Regions from separate parts of the Geodermatophilus sp. SYSU D00708 genome, predicted to be linked through region 1. Evidence: predicted binding sites of a transcription regulator. Region 1 holds the regulator's gene; each other region holds the start of a gene.

Region 1 (3,997 bases):
CGAAGCGCAGGTAGGCGACCTCGTCCAGCTCGCGCAGCGGCCGCAGGATCGCCAGCCCGACCTCGTGGCTGGGGACCTCCGCGGCCCCGCTCGCCCGAATGGCGTCCTCCACCTGCTGCGCGAGCTGCTGCAGCTGGTCCTCGTCGACCGGCCGCCCCTGACAGGCCCGGCGGACGCCGGCGACCACCTTGGTGCGGTTGAACGGCTCACTGACGCCGCTGCGCTTCACCACGGCGAGGACGGCCTCCTCCACCGTGGTGAACCGCCGTCCGCACGCGGGGCACGACCGGCGGCGACGGGTGGTCGCCCCCTCGTCGGCCTCGCGCGAGTCGATGACCCGGCTGTCGGGGTTGTGGCAGAAGGGGCAGCGCAAGGCGACTCCCCTCCCCTCGTGGTGGTCCGTCGATCGCTCCGCCCGGCCGGTGCGGCGGCCGCGGAGCGGCCGGAGCGCCGGGCCCGGGAGGTCGGCTGTGGACCCTCCTGGGGACATCCGGTGGACGCCACGGGGAGAACCTGAGGACCGGCCTGTGGACGGGCTTACAACGGTGCAACTACTAGATGTAGGGGAACCCTAGGCCGCGGCCCACAAGATCTGCAAGCCGGGACACGCCCTCGAGACACGGCCGTGACCAGGGACGCTCTGCCGTCACACCCGCCACGGCGATCCGTCGCGACACGCCCCGCGGGGGTCGCTCGGAGGCGCCGGAGGGGTGTATGGCGTGTCGGTGAGACGACCGCGACGACGGGACGGAACCGGGTCAGGCGCGGACGACGCCGTCGGCACGCGGGCTGCGCGGCCGCGGCACACGGTCCCCCAGGCGCAGGGGCCGGGTGAGGCAGTCGAGCTCGGGGCGCGGCGGGACGGCGACCGCCTGGAGGTCGACGCGGGTGTCGTCGTCGGCCGCCCGGTGCCTCCCGGCCACCGCAGCGGGCGCCCGGTGACGGCCGGCGAACGCGCTCCCGACCGCCGGCATCTCCGCGGTGACGTCCCCACCGTGCCGACGCCGGGACGGACCGGCACCCCCGGCCGGCGCCAGAGCCGGCGCGCCCAGCACACCGGCGACCAGCCGCTCGCGGGCCGCGGCGCGCCCGAGGTCGAGTACCGGCGCGCCGGCACCCGCACCGGGGACCGCCGCGGCGGCGCCGGCGGTCGCCGGACGCGGCTCGGGCAGCCGCAGATCGCTCAGGGCGGTCCAGATCTCGCGGTTCCGGCCGGCGACCGCCACCCGGACCCAGACCTCACAGGAGCCCTGCGCGTCGTGGCGCCAGCCGAGGATCGACCCCGGCCACCAGGCTCCGTCCACGGACACCTCGACCGACTGCGACTGTTGGGTGAAGACCGCTGCTCGGCCTCCGGACGTCCGCGACACGGCACTGACGTTAGGTGGCCCGATGACCACAGAGCGTCAACGTCTCCGCACGGAGGGTTGACGAACCTGGCCGGTCCGCCTTGTCGCTGTCTGGCCTCGGCCGGGACCGCACCCGGGCGGCGGCGCGGTTCGTCGGCGACGTCAGGGCAGCTGGAGGACCTGGACGTCAGGGCAACTGGAGGACCTGGCCCGGGACGACCCGGGCGCCGTCGAGGTCGTTGATCTGCTCGATGGCGTCGACCACGGCGCGCACGTCCTCGTCCGGCCCGGCGAAGTCGGCGGCGATCGACCACACGCTGTCCCCGGCCTGCACGACGACGCTGCGCTCTCCGGCCAACCGCAGGTCGCCGTCACCGCCGGCCACCAGGGGACCGAGCCACGACCCCAGCGCCACGCCGGCACCCAGAGCGAGGACCACCGACAGCCGGCGGGCCCGCTGGGTGAGCCGCAGCCGCGATCCGGCGGCACCGCCGACCCGGCCACACCCCCCGCGCACCGGGCGACCCGACGGCGCACCAGGCACCGCCGCTCCCGCCGGACGCGCCGGCACCGGGCGCGCCACCCGGGGCCGCACGGGCACCGGCCGGGCCGCCCCGACACCCGGACGAGCAGCCTCAAGAACCGCCGGCCGGGACGGCGCCTGCACCGCCGGCCGGCCGACATCGACCCGGGACGGGACCGTCCGCGACACGGCGGGCCGCGGCGAGCGCCCCGGCTCGCTCCCGGCACCGCCCGGCACCGCCCGGAGCCGGGGCCGCCAGGGCACCTGCACCGCGTCGTCGAAGTCCAGCACCGCCTGCTGCACGCCTGCCACGACCACTCCTCCCGACCGACCCCGCACCGTCGAACGTCTGTTCGATTCGAACGTCTGTGCGATGTCTACCGGACGGGTCCGACAAACACCATCCCGCCCCGCCGAGCACTTCGAACATGTGTTTGATCGAGGGCCCTGAGCACGCTACGGTCGGTCCCGACGGACGAGACGTGCTGCGGTGAGCAGCCGACGAGGAGGCGACGGTGGCGGAGAAGAGCGGGACGTCGGGGAGCCGCCGGAGGACGGCCGGCACGCCGGCGACCACCGAGACGGCAGCCGTGCGCACCTTCCCCGACCGGGGTGAGGCCGGCGACGGCCTGACCCAGCGGCAGCGCCGCGTCCTCGAGGTCATCCGCGACTCGATCGACCGCCGCGGGTACCCGCCCTCGGTGCGCGAGATCGGTGAGGCCGTCGGCCTGTCCTCGGCCTCCTCGGTGGCCCACCAGCTGACGGTCCTGCAGAAGAAGGGCTGGCTGCGCCGCGACCCGAACCGGCCCCGGGCCCTCGACGTCCGCCTGCCCGGCGACGCCCCCGCGGAGCTCGTCGCCCCGGCCGCCCCCGCCGGCGTCGAGGAGGGTCCCGCCCCGACCTACGTGCCCCTGGTGGGCCGGATCGCCGCCGGTGGCCCGGTGCTCGCCGAGCAGGCCGTCGAGGACGTCTTCCCCCTGCCCCGCGAACTGGTCGGCGAGGGCACGCTGTTCATGCTGAAGGTGGCCGGTGACTCGATGGTCGAGGCCGCCATCTGCGACGGCGACTGGGTCGTGGTGCGCCAGCAGCCGACCGCCGAGAACGGCGAGATCGTCGCGGCCATGATCGACGGCGAGGCGACGGTCAAGACCTACAAGCGCCGCGACGGTCACGTGTGGCTGCTGCCGCACAACCCCGCGTACGAGCCGATCCCCGGTGACGAGGCGACCATCCTGGGCCGCGTCGTGACGGTGCTTCGCCGGGTCTGACGCGCGCCCCGCGCGCTCAGCTCAGCGCCGCCGCACGCTCAGCACACGCCCCGCCGCACACTCAGGAGCGGCGGCGCAACCTCCCGACGATCCACACCAGCGCGGCGGCGACGACCGCAGCGAGCACGCCGGCCGCGATGACCGTCGCGCCGCCGTCGTCGGTGCTGAGCAGGTCCGGCACGGAGCCGTCCGCCGACCCGGAGGCCGCGGCCGGGCTGGGGACCGCGCTCAACGGGACGACCGTGACGTCGGCCGGCAGCCCCTCGCTGGACACGACCAGACCGGTCGTGTCGGCGGTGAAGCTGATCGCCTCACCCTGCGGCGACTCGGGCAGGGGCAACCGGACCGGGTCGGCGGCCAGCGCACCGGCCACGTCGGATCCCGACAACGGCCACACGTAGGCGTCGGTGTAGGTGCGCAGCGCGACGAAGCGGCCGTCGGGCGAGACCGCTCCCCCGGTGACCATCAGCTGGCCGGCGCGCCCGACGGGGCCACCGGGAGTGCCGGTGAGCGTGAACTCGACGCCGGCCACCTCGGTGAGGCCGACCGTGCCGGCGTCCACGAGGGCGCTCACGGGGCGGTACACCTTGCTCGCGCCGAGCACCTCCTTGGACACCAGGTAGGGCGTGCCGTCGGGGGCGAGCAGGAGCGCCTCCACGTCGCGTCGTCCCTCGGGGAAGGCCAGCCGGTAGACCTCGGTGGTGTCGTCCGGGCGAAGGGCGATGAGCGCCACCGTCTCCCGCGTGCCGTTGTTGTCCCCGGTGTCGGCCAGCCACACCGTCCCATCGGCCGCCACCGCGAGGTCCTCGGGGTCGTAGGGGTCCACCGCCGCGCTGCGCACGTCGATCACCAGGCAG
Region 2 (3,997 bases), on a different contig from region 1:
GTCGTCGGGCACCTGCCCGTAGTAGAAGCCGTGCGGCAGCACGAGGACGTTCGCGGCGAACCGGTCGCCGCCGAGGTGGCTGCACTCCCACACGTCCGCGGCGGGCATCACCTTGGCCAGCGGGCGGCCGCGCAGCGCGCAGCAGGCGTCGTGCCCGCCGTGCGCGCACACCAGGTAGGTGGGTCCCTCGGCGGGCTCGCCGACCGACCCGTCCCACGGCGCGTCGACCAGTTCCTCGTCGCTGGTGCGCGCCGACCACCACAGGCCCTCGCGCCCCGGCCGCCCGTCGACGTAGGCCCACCGCCGCTGCGCGTCGGCCGGCCGCTCCCCGGGCCGGCGCACCAGCAGCACCCGCACGTTCTCCAGCCGGGCGCGGTGCGCCAGCCGTCGGGCGACGGCGATGTCGAAGCGGGACTGGGTGAGCGCGTCGACGCCCCACGGCCCGGCCTGCTCGATCAGCAGCCAGCGCTGGGCCGGGGAGGCGGTGGCGACCGCGGAGTCCCCGCGGGCCAGCGCCCGCACCGAGCAGCGGTCCTCGGCGATCCGGCCGACCGGACGTCCGGGTGCCTCCGCCGGGCGGCAGAAGTCGGTCGGATCGGTCACGCCCGGTGGCCCACCCGGCTCACCGTCCGGTCCCGGGCGTGCGGTCACGATCCTCATCGTGCCCCGCGAGGGCGCGCCCGACGACGGCGTCCGGTGCGGTGGCGTCCGGGACGACCGCGATCGACTCGGTCACCAGCCGCCGGGCCAGGGTGAGCTGGTCGGCGGCGTCCAGACCGGGCAGGTCGGCGACCTTGAGCTCGCCGGCGGCCAGCAGCCCGGCCAGCGCGGGCCGGGTGTCGGCGGGCAGCTCCAGCGTCCGACGGCCGGCGACCAGCGTCACCCGCCCGTCGACCGGCTCGCCCAGCCGGCAGCGCAGCCGCCGGCGGACCCGCAGCACGGTGTCGGGGGAGAGAGCCGCCGCCGCGGTGGCCTGGGCCAGCGGGGCGACCGGCTCGGGCCGGACCTGCGCCCAGGTCCGCGAGCGCAGCCGGTCGGCGACCTCGGCCGGGTCGACGCGGTCCAGCCACTCCTTGAGGCCGGCCACGACCGCCGTCACGTCGTCGCGGACGGCCGCGGGGTCGGCCAGGTCGACGCCGAGGGGCAGCGAGCCGCGCAGCGCGGGGTCCTCGGTGGCGAGCACCCGCACCAGGTCGAGCACCGACTCGGCGGCCGCCCAGCGGGTGACCGGGTGCACGCCGACGGTCAGGTGCGCGCTGATCTCGCCCAGCGCGACCGCCGAGTGCAGGTAGCCGCGGGGCAGGTAGAGGGCGTCGCCGGGGCGGAGCACCGCGTCGATGACCGGGTCGCGCTCGGCGGCGGCGGCCACGGCGGCGGCCCGGTCGTTCCACGGCTGGGTGCGCAGCGGGTCGGGCAGCACCGGCTCGTGGATGCGCCAGTGCTTCTCGCCGGCGACCTGCAGCACGAAGACGTCGTGCACGTCGTAGTGCGGGGAGAACCCGCGCGAGGACGGCGGGGTGACGTAGGCGTTGACCTGCGTCGGGTGCCCCAGGTCGGCGGCGAGTGAGTCGGCGAACTCGATCAGCGGCGGCCACAGCCGGTGCAGGCCCTGGAGGACGACGGTGCTCCCGTCGGCGAACAGCCGCAGCACCGCGTCGGAGGAGACCTGGTCGGCGATCTCGGCGCCGGCGCCCCCGGAGGTCGTGAACCGCTGGGGGTCGACGACGGCGCCGTCCTTGGCGATCCGCAGGAACGGGGTGCGCAGCCCCCGCCGGGAGAGCAGCTCGTCGACCGCGGCCAGGTCGAGCAGGTCGGCGAAGGACCCGCCGGTCTCCTCGGCGCGGGTGAGCAGCGGCCGGCGGGACCAGTACTCCGCGGCGAAGACCTGCGGGTCGAGGGCGGTGCACCGACGCAGGGCCGGCCGGAGCTCCGGCCGGCCCTGTGCGGTGGGGTTCTCGGTCAGGCGGAACCGTCCGCGCCGCCGTCGGCACCCCCGTCGGCGCCGCCGTCGGCACCCCCGTCGGCACCCCCGTCGGCGCCGCCGTCCGCGCCCCCGTCGGCACCACCGTCCGCACCGCCGTCCGCGCCCCCGTCGGAGCCGCCGCCGGCAGCCCCGCCGTCGGCCGGGCCGTGCGCGCCGCTGTCCGCGCCGCCGTCGGCCCCGCCGTCCGCGCCACCATCGGCGCCGCCGTCGGCACCGCCGTCGCCCACGCCGGCCGTGGTCATGTCATCGTCGTCGAGCGCCATGGGTCTCCGATCCGATCGGTCGCGGGCCACCGGATGGTGGCCTCCGGGCGTGCTGTACCTCCCCGATCCTGCTCTCACACCCCGGGTCCGACCAGCGGGAACGGCAGGTGGGCAACAGGTCGGTCACGACACGGGGCGGAGATGCCCGGACCGTGCCGGGAGCGTTACCGTCCTCCCGTCGTCGAACACGTGTTCGACTCGGGAAGGGGTCATGAGCCAGTCCGCCCGCGCTGCCGGCTGCACCGTGCTGCACGTCGACATGGACGCGTTCTTCGCCAGCGTCGAGGTGCGCCGCCGCCCCGAGCTGGCCGGCACCCCGGTCATCGTGGGCGGGGCCGGCAACCGCGGGGTCGTCACCTCGGCCACCTACGAGGCCCGCCGCTACGGGGTGCACGCCGCGATGCCGACGTCCCGCGCGCTGCGGCTGTGCCCGACCGCGACGGTGCTGCCGGGGGACCTGGCGCTCTACGGCGAGGTCTCCCGCGCGGTCATGGCGCTGTTCCGCTCCATCACCCCGCTCGTGGAGCCGCTGAGCCTGGACGAGGCGTTCCTCGACGTCTCCGGCGCCGGGCGCAGGCTGGGCGACGCGGCCGAGATCGGGGAGTACATCCGCGCCCGCGTCTACGACGAGCAGGGCATCACCTGCTCGGTGGGCGTGGCGGGCACGAAGTTCGTCGCGAAGCTGGCCTCCACCCGGGCCAAGCCCGACGGGCTGCTCGTCGTCCGCCCGGCCGAGGTCATGGCGTTCCTGCACCCGCTGCCGGTCGGCGCCCTGTGGGGGGTGGGCGCCAAGACCGAGGAGGTGCTGGTGCGGCTGGGGCTGCGCACGGTGGGTGACCTCGCCCACGTGCCGGCGCGCACCCTGCAGCGAGCGGTGGGCCAGGCCGCCGGCACCCACCTGCACGAGCTGGCGTGGGGCCGCGACCCCCGCCGGGTGGTGCCCGACGAGCCGGAGAAGTCGACCGGGCACGAGGAGACCTTCGGCACCGACGTCGACGACCCGGCGGTCATCCACCGCGAGCTGCTGCGGCTGTCCGAGCGGACGGCGGGCCGGCTGCGCTCGGGCGGCTGGCTGGCCCGCACCGTGACCATCAAGGTGCGCTTCGCCGACTTCACCACGATCACCCGCTCCCGCACCCTCGAGGTCCCCACCGACGTCGGGCAGGAGCTCTACGACACCGCCCGCGCCCTGTTCGACGCCCTGGGCCTGCAGCGGGCGCGGATCCGGCTGGTCGGCGTGCGCGCCGAGCGGCTGGTGGAGGCCGGCTCCGCACCGCGCCAGCTGCAGCTGGGTGCCCGCGAGCACGGCCGCCGGGAGGCCGAGCTCGCCGCCGACCGCGCGGCCCGCCGGTTCGGAGCCGGTGCGGTGCGCCCGGCGACGCTGCTGCACCGCGGCGGCCAGCACGCCCGGTGACGGTCCGAGGAACCCGCGAGGGCGCCCGTTCGTCTCTCCTGGCGGTGCCGTCCCCACCCCGCGAGAGTGATCACGGCGGGTCGGCGCCGACTCGCCTTTCGCGCCCCGCAAAGGGCTCGTATCCTCGTTGTCACCGACGGCGGGCACCGCCGTCGGGTCTTGGCTTTGGCCCACCTGGAGGTCGACGTGCCGCTCTCCGAGCACGAACAGCGACTGCTGGAGCAGATCGAGCGCGCCCTCGTCGATGACGATCCGAAGTTCGCCTCGTCCGTCCGCACCGGTGATCGCCGGATCAAGGCCCGCCGCAGACTGCAGCTGGGCGCTCTCCTCGTCCTG
Region 3 (3,997 bases), on a different contig from region 1:
CGCGCCGGGGCCGGGCCACACCCGGCCGCGTGTGGTTCGGAGCGTCATCCGATCGCAACGAGCCTGGTCAGCGGCCCGGAGGTGCCCGGCCTAGGCTGCCCCGCGTGCCGCTGTTCTCCTTCGAAGGCCGCAGCCCGCAGGTCCACCCGGAGGCGTGGGTCGCGCCGACCGCGACGCTGGTCGGCGACGTCGTGGTCGAGGCCGGGGCGTCGGTCTGGTACGGCGTCGTGCTGCGCGCCGACTTCGGCCGGATCGTGGTCCGGGCCGGGGCCAACGTGCAGGACAACTCGGTGCTGCACGGGGGCACCGACCCGGAGACCGAGGTCGGTCCCGGCGCCACGGTCGGCCACATGTGCGTCGTCCACGGCGCCGTGATCGGGGCCGAGGCGCTGATCGGCAACGGCGCGACGGTCCAGGACGGCGCGCGGATCGGCCGCCGGGCCCTCGTCGGCGCGCATAGCCTGGTGCCGCCCGGGATGGAGGTCCCCGACGAGGTCGTGGCCCTCGGTGCGCCGGCCCTGGTGCGGGGACCGCTGTCGGCCAGCGCCGCGCGCTGGGTCGACGGCAACCCCGGGATCTACCGCGAACTGGCCCGCCGGCACGCCGCGGGGGTCACCGAGGTCGGCTGAGCCGTCCAGCGAACACGCAGGACCCGCACGGGCTCGGAACAGGCGAGCCGGTCACGGTGGGCACTCATCCCGACACCGGAGGAGACCGTGACCCACCCCGACCACGCCCAGAGCGGTTCCCGCTGGGAGCCGGCCCCCACCCCGCCCGCCGGGCAGTCCGCGCCGGCGCCCGCCGAGGCAGCGCCGCCGTCCCCGCAGCCTGCGGCCGGTGCGGCCGGTGCGGCCGGTGCGGCCGGTGCGCCGGACCCGGCGTCGACCGCCGAGCTGCCCCAGCCGCCCGGGACCGTCGGCCTCCCGGCGTGAGCCTCGCCGAGGCGCCGCCGGTGCCGGTGGCCCTCGGAAGGAGCCGCGCCTGTACCGACGTCGCCGTCCGTGCCCAGGCGGCGGTCCTGCTGTGGCTGGGCAGACAGCCGGGGCGCGCGGGGCTGGACGTGTGGGCGGGCGGGAGCAGCACGCCGATCGACACACAGAATTGACACGTGTCGGCGTGTCGTCATGTCGTCATGACGTATCGTCGGCGACGACCCGGCCCACGACACGAGGAGCTCGCCGGTGCGCATCGGGATCCTGACCGGCGGGGGCGACTGCCCCGGCCTGAACGCCGTCATCCGCTCCGTCGTCCGCACGGCGACGGCCCACTACGACAGCGAGGTGGTCGGGTTCCGCGACGGCTGGCGCGGGCTGCTGGAGGACCGGACGACGCCGCTGGACGTCGCCGCCGTCGACGGCCTGCTCACCCGCGGCGGGACGACGCTGGGCTCGGCGCGCGTCGCCCCGGAGAAGCTGCACTCCGGCCTGCCGCAGATGAAGGCCGTGCTGGCCGCGCACGGGGTCGACGTGCTCATCCCGATCGGCGGCGAGGGGACCCTCACCGCGGCACACCTGCTCTCGCAGGCGGGAGTCCCGGTCGTCGGCATCCCGAAGACGATCGACAACGACATCGACTGCACCGACCTGACCTTCGGGTTCGACACCGCGGTCAGCATCGCCACCGACCTCATCGACCGGCTGCACACCACCGCCGAGTCCCACCAGCGGGTGCTGCTGGTCGAGGTCATGGGGCGGCACGCCGGCTGGATCGCGCTGCACGCGGGGCTGGCGTCGGGTGCGCACGTCACGCTGGTGCCCGAGGAGCCCTTCGACGTCGCCGAGGTGGCCAAGATCGTCGAGGACCGGTTCGCCCGCGGCGACACGCACGTCATCGGGGTCGTCGCGGAGGGCGCCTCGCCGATCCCCGGCACGATGCTGGTCCGGGACGGCGGCGTCGACGAGTACGGCCACAGGCGGTTCACCGGCGTGGCCCAGCAGCTCGGCGACGAGCTCGAGCGGCGCACCGGCAAGGAGGTGCGCACGACCGTGCTCGGCCACGTGCAGCGCGGGGGCACCCCGACGTCGTTCGACCGGGTGCTGGCCACGCGCTTCGGCCTGCACGCGACGATCGCCGCGCACGAGGGCCGGCACGGTCAGATGGTGGCGCTGCGCGGCACCGAGATCGAGCTGGTCCCGCTGGCCGACGCCGTGGCGCGCCTCAAGACGGTGACCCCGGCGCGGCTGGCCGAGACCGGCGCCTTCACCGGCTGAGCACGGGGGCTCGGGCGTCCGGACGTGGTCAGCAGTTTGACCTGGCCTTTCGCCGTCCACAGCCCTTGCGCCGACTGTCCATTCGAACATATGATCGAATGCGTGACGGTGGAGACGACAGCGGAGGCGGAACACCCGCCGCTCTCCGCTGCGCCGCCGGCGGTGGGCTGGGCGTCGGGGCCGCTGGGTGCGGTGCAGGCCGCGGATCGGGAGATCGCCCGGCAGACCGCGCTGCGGGCGCGGGCGGTGGCGGCGTTCGCCGCGACCCGGCCCTCCTCGGTCGACCGGGCGCAGGGCGAGCCAGGGGCGATGAGCGCCGAGCGGTGGGCGGCGCGGTCCGAGGTGCTGCGGGCGGTCAGTGAGTGGGCGGCGCCGGAGCTGGCGATCGCGTTGAACCTCAGCGCCCCGAAGGCCGAGGCCGAGCTGGAGCGCTCGTTGACCCTGGTGCACCGGCTGCCGGAGGCGCTGGCCGCACTGGAGGCGGGTGTGCTGCACGTCGGGCACCTGTGGTGCCTGCTCGAGCACGTCGCGCCGATCAGCGACGCGGCGCTGCGCGCCCGCATCCTGGACGAGCTGATTGCCTGGGTGCACACCCGGCACCGGGTCACCACCCCCGCGCAGCTGGGGGATCGGGTGCGCCGCGTGGTCGCCCGGCACAACGCCCGCGACGCCGCCCAGGACCTCGCCCGCGCGCTGCGGCAGCGGGGCATCAGCCTGAGCCCGGAGCGGACCGTGGGCATGGCCGCGCTGACCGTGGTGTGCACCATGCCCGAGGCGCAGGCGCTGCACCGGGCGCTGGGGGCCTGCGCCGACGCCCTGGGCGCCGAACCCGGGGATGAGCGCACCCGCGGGCAGAAGATGGTCGACTGCCTGCTGGATCTGGTGCTGCGCCCCGGCGAGGGCGATCTGCCGCCGGTGCAGGTGCTGCTGACCGTGGTGGCCTCCGTGGCCACGCTGCTCGGCGGGGACGCGCCCGGCGAGGTCGACGGGCACGTGGTGCCGGCCGAGATGGTCCGCCACCTGCTGCGCGGCCTCACCGGCCACGATCTCGCGGCCGTCGACGGGCAACCGCCGACGGCGGCCACCCCGGAGCCCGCCGCGTCCGCTGCCGACGACCGGCCGTGGGAGGAGGTCGAGCAGGCCGAGCTGGCGCGCTGGTGGGCGGAGATGGAACGCCGGGTGCTCGCCGGCGAGCTCGACGGCGAACCCGAACGCCCACCGGATGCCTGGTCCACCGACCTGCCCGAGGCCCGGCCCGCGGGCCGGCCCGTCACCGGCCCGGGCGACCTCGACAGCGCCGACTCCGCCCCACCCGAGGGCCGGCCCGGCGCCGATCCGGGTGACCTCGACAGCGCCGACTCCGGTCTCGACGCAGAGGCGCTGGCCGATCCCGATCCGCCGGCCGACCGCGACCAGCCGCCACCGCCCAGCGGCTGGTGGGCGGGCGCGGACCGGGCGGTCGATGACGCCGCCGCGGCCGTGCACGCCGCCACGCTCGCGCTGGGCCACGCCCGGCGGCTGCTGCGCACCGCCGAAGCGGCCGACGCCGCCGACGAGGCCGTCTGGCACACCAGCCCGGCCGGCCGGCTCACCGCCGCGCCCGACAGCCTGGCCGCACTCGCCGCCGCGAGCGACGCCCAGCGTGAGGAGCTGGCCGCGCTGCTGGCCGCCACCGCCGGCGGCGGGCTGGCCGACCGGCCCCGCCTGGCTCTGACCGACGCGCTCACCGGCGCCCTGACCGCGCTCACCGACCTGCCCGGGCTGCGCCGCGCCGCGCACTGCGGCCG

Evidence for each region. The regulator LexA, encoded in region 1, represses DNA repair genes until DNA is damaged. The targets are predictions, from matches to a motif close to TCGAACANNTGTTCGA.
Region 2: the regulator LexA is predicted to act here: its motif matches at 2,429-2,444, upstream of dinB (DNA polymerase IV).
Region 3: the regulator LexA is predicted to act here: its motif matches at 2,293-2,308, upstream of ACI79D_RS09245 (DUF222 domain-containing protein).

The regions. Positions count from the first base shown of each region.
Region 1 covers NZ_JBJGYS010000006.1:128,702-132,698, forward strand. Annotated here, with positions in the region: gene nrdR (transcriptional regulator NrdR) at 1-373, opposite strand, end outside; gene ACI79D_RS07695 (hypothetical protein) at 759-1,304, opposite strand; gene ACI79D_RS07700 (LysM peptidoglycan-binding domain-containing protein) at 1,537-1,866, opposite strand; gene lexA (transcriptional repressor LexA) at 2,388-3,140, shown strand; gene ACI79D_RS07710 (hypothetical protein) at 3,202-3,997, opposite strand, start outside.
Region 2 covers NZ_JBJGYS010000021.1:17,894-21,890, forward strand. Annotated here, with positions in the region: gene ACI79D_RS17285 (sucrase ferredoxin) at 1-603, opposite strand, end outside; gene ACI79D_RS17290 (cupin domain-containing protein) at 623-1,651, opposite strand; gene ACI79D_RS17295 (BatC protein) at 1,960-2,247, opposite strand; gene dinB (DNA polymerase IV) at 2,459-3,661, shown strand; gene ACI79D_RS17305 (DUF3040 domain-containing protein) at 3,848-3,997, shown strand, end outside.
Region 3 covers NZ_JBJGYS010000008.1:77,134-81,130, reverse strand. Annotated here, with positions in the region: gene ACI79D_RS09260 (gamma carbonic anhydrase family protein) at 105-629, shown strand; gene ACI79D_RS09255 (hypothetical protein) at 717-932, shown strand; gene ACI79D_RS09250 (ATP-dependent 6-phosphofructokinase) at 1,182-2,210, shown strand; gene ACI79D_RS09245 (DUF222 domain-containing protein) at 2,313-3,997, shown strand, end outside.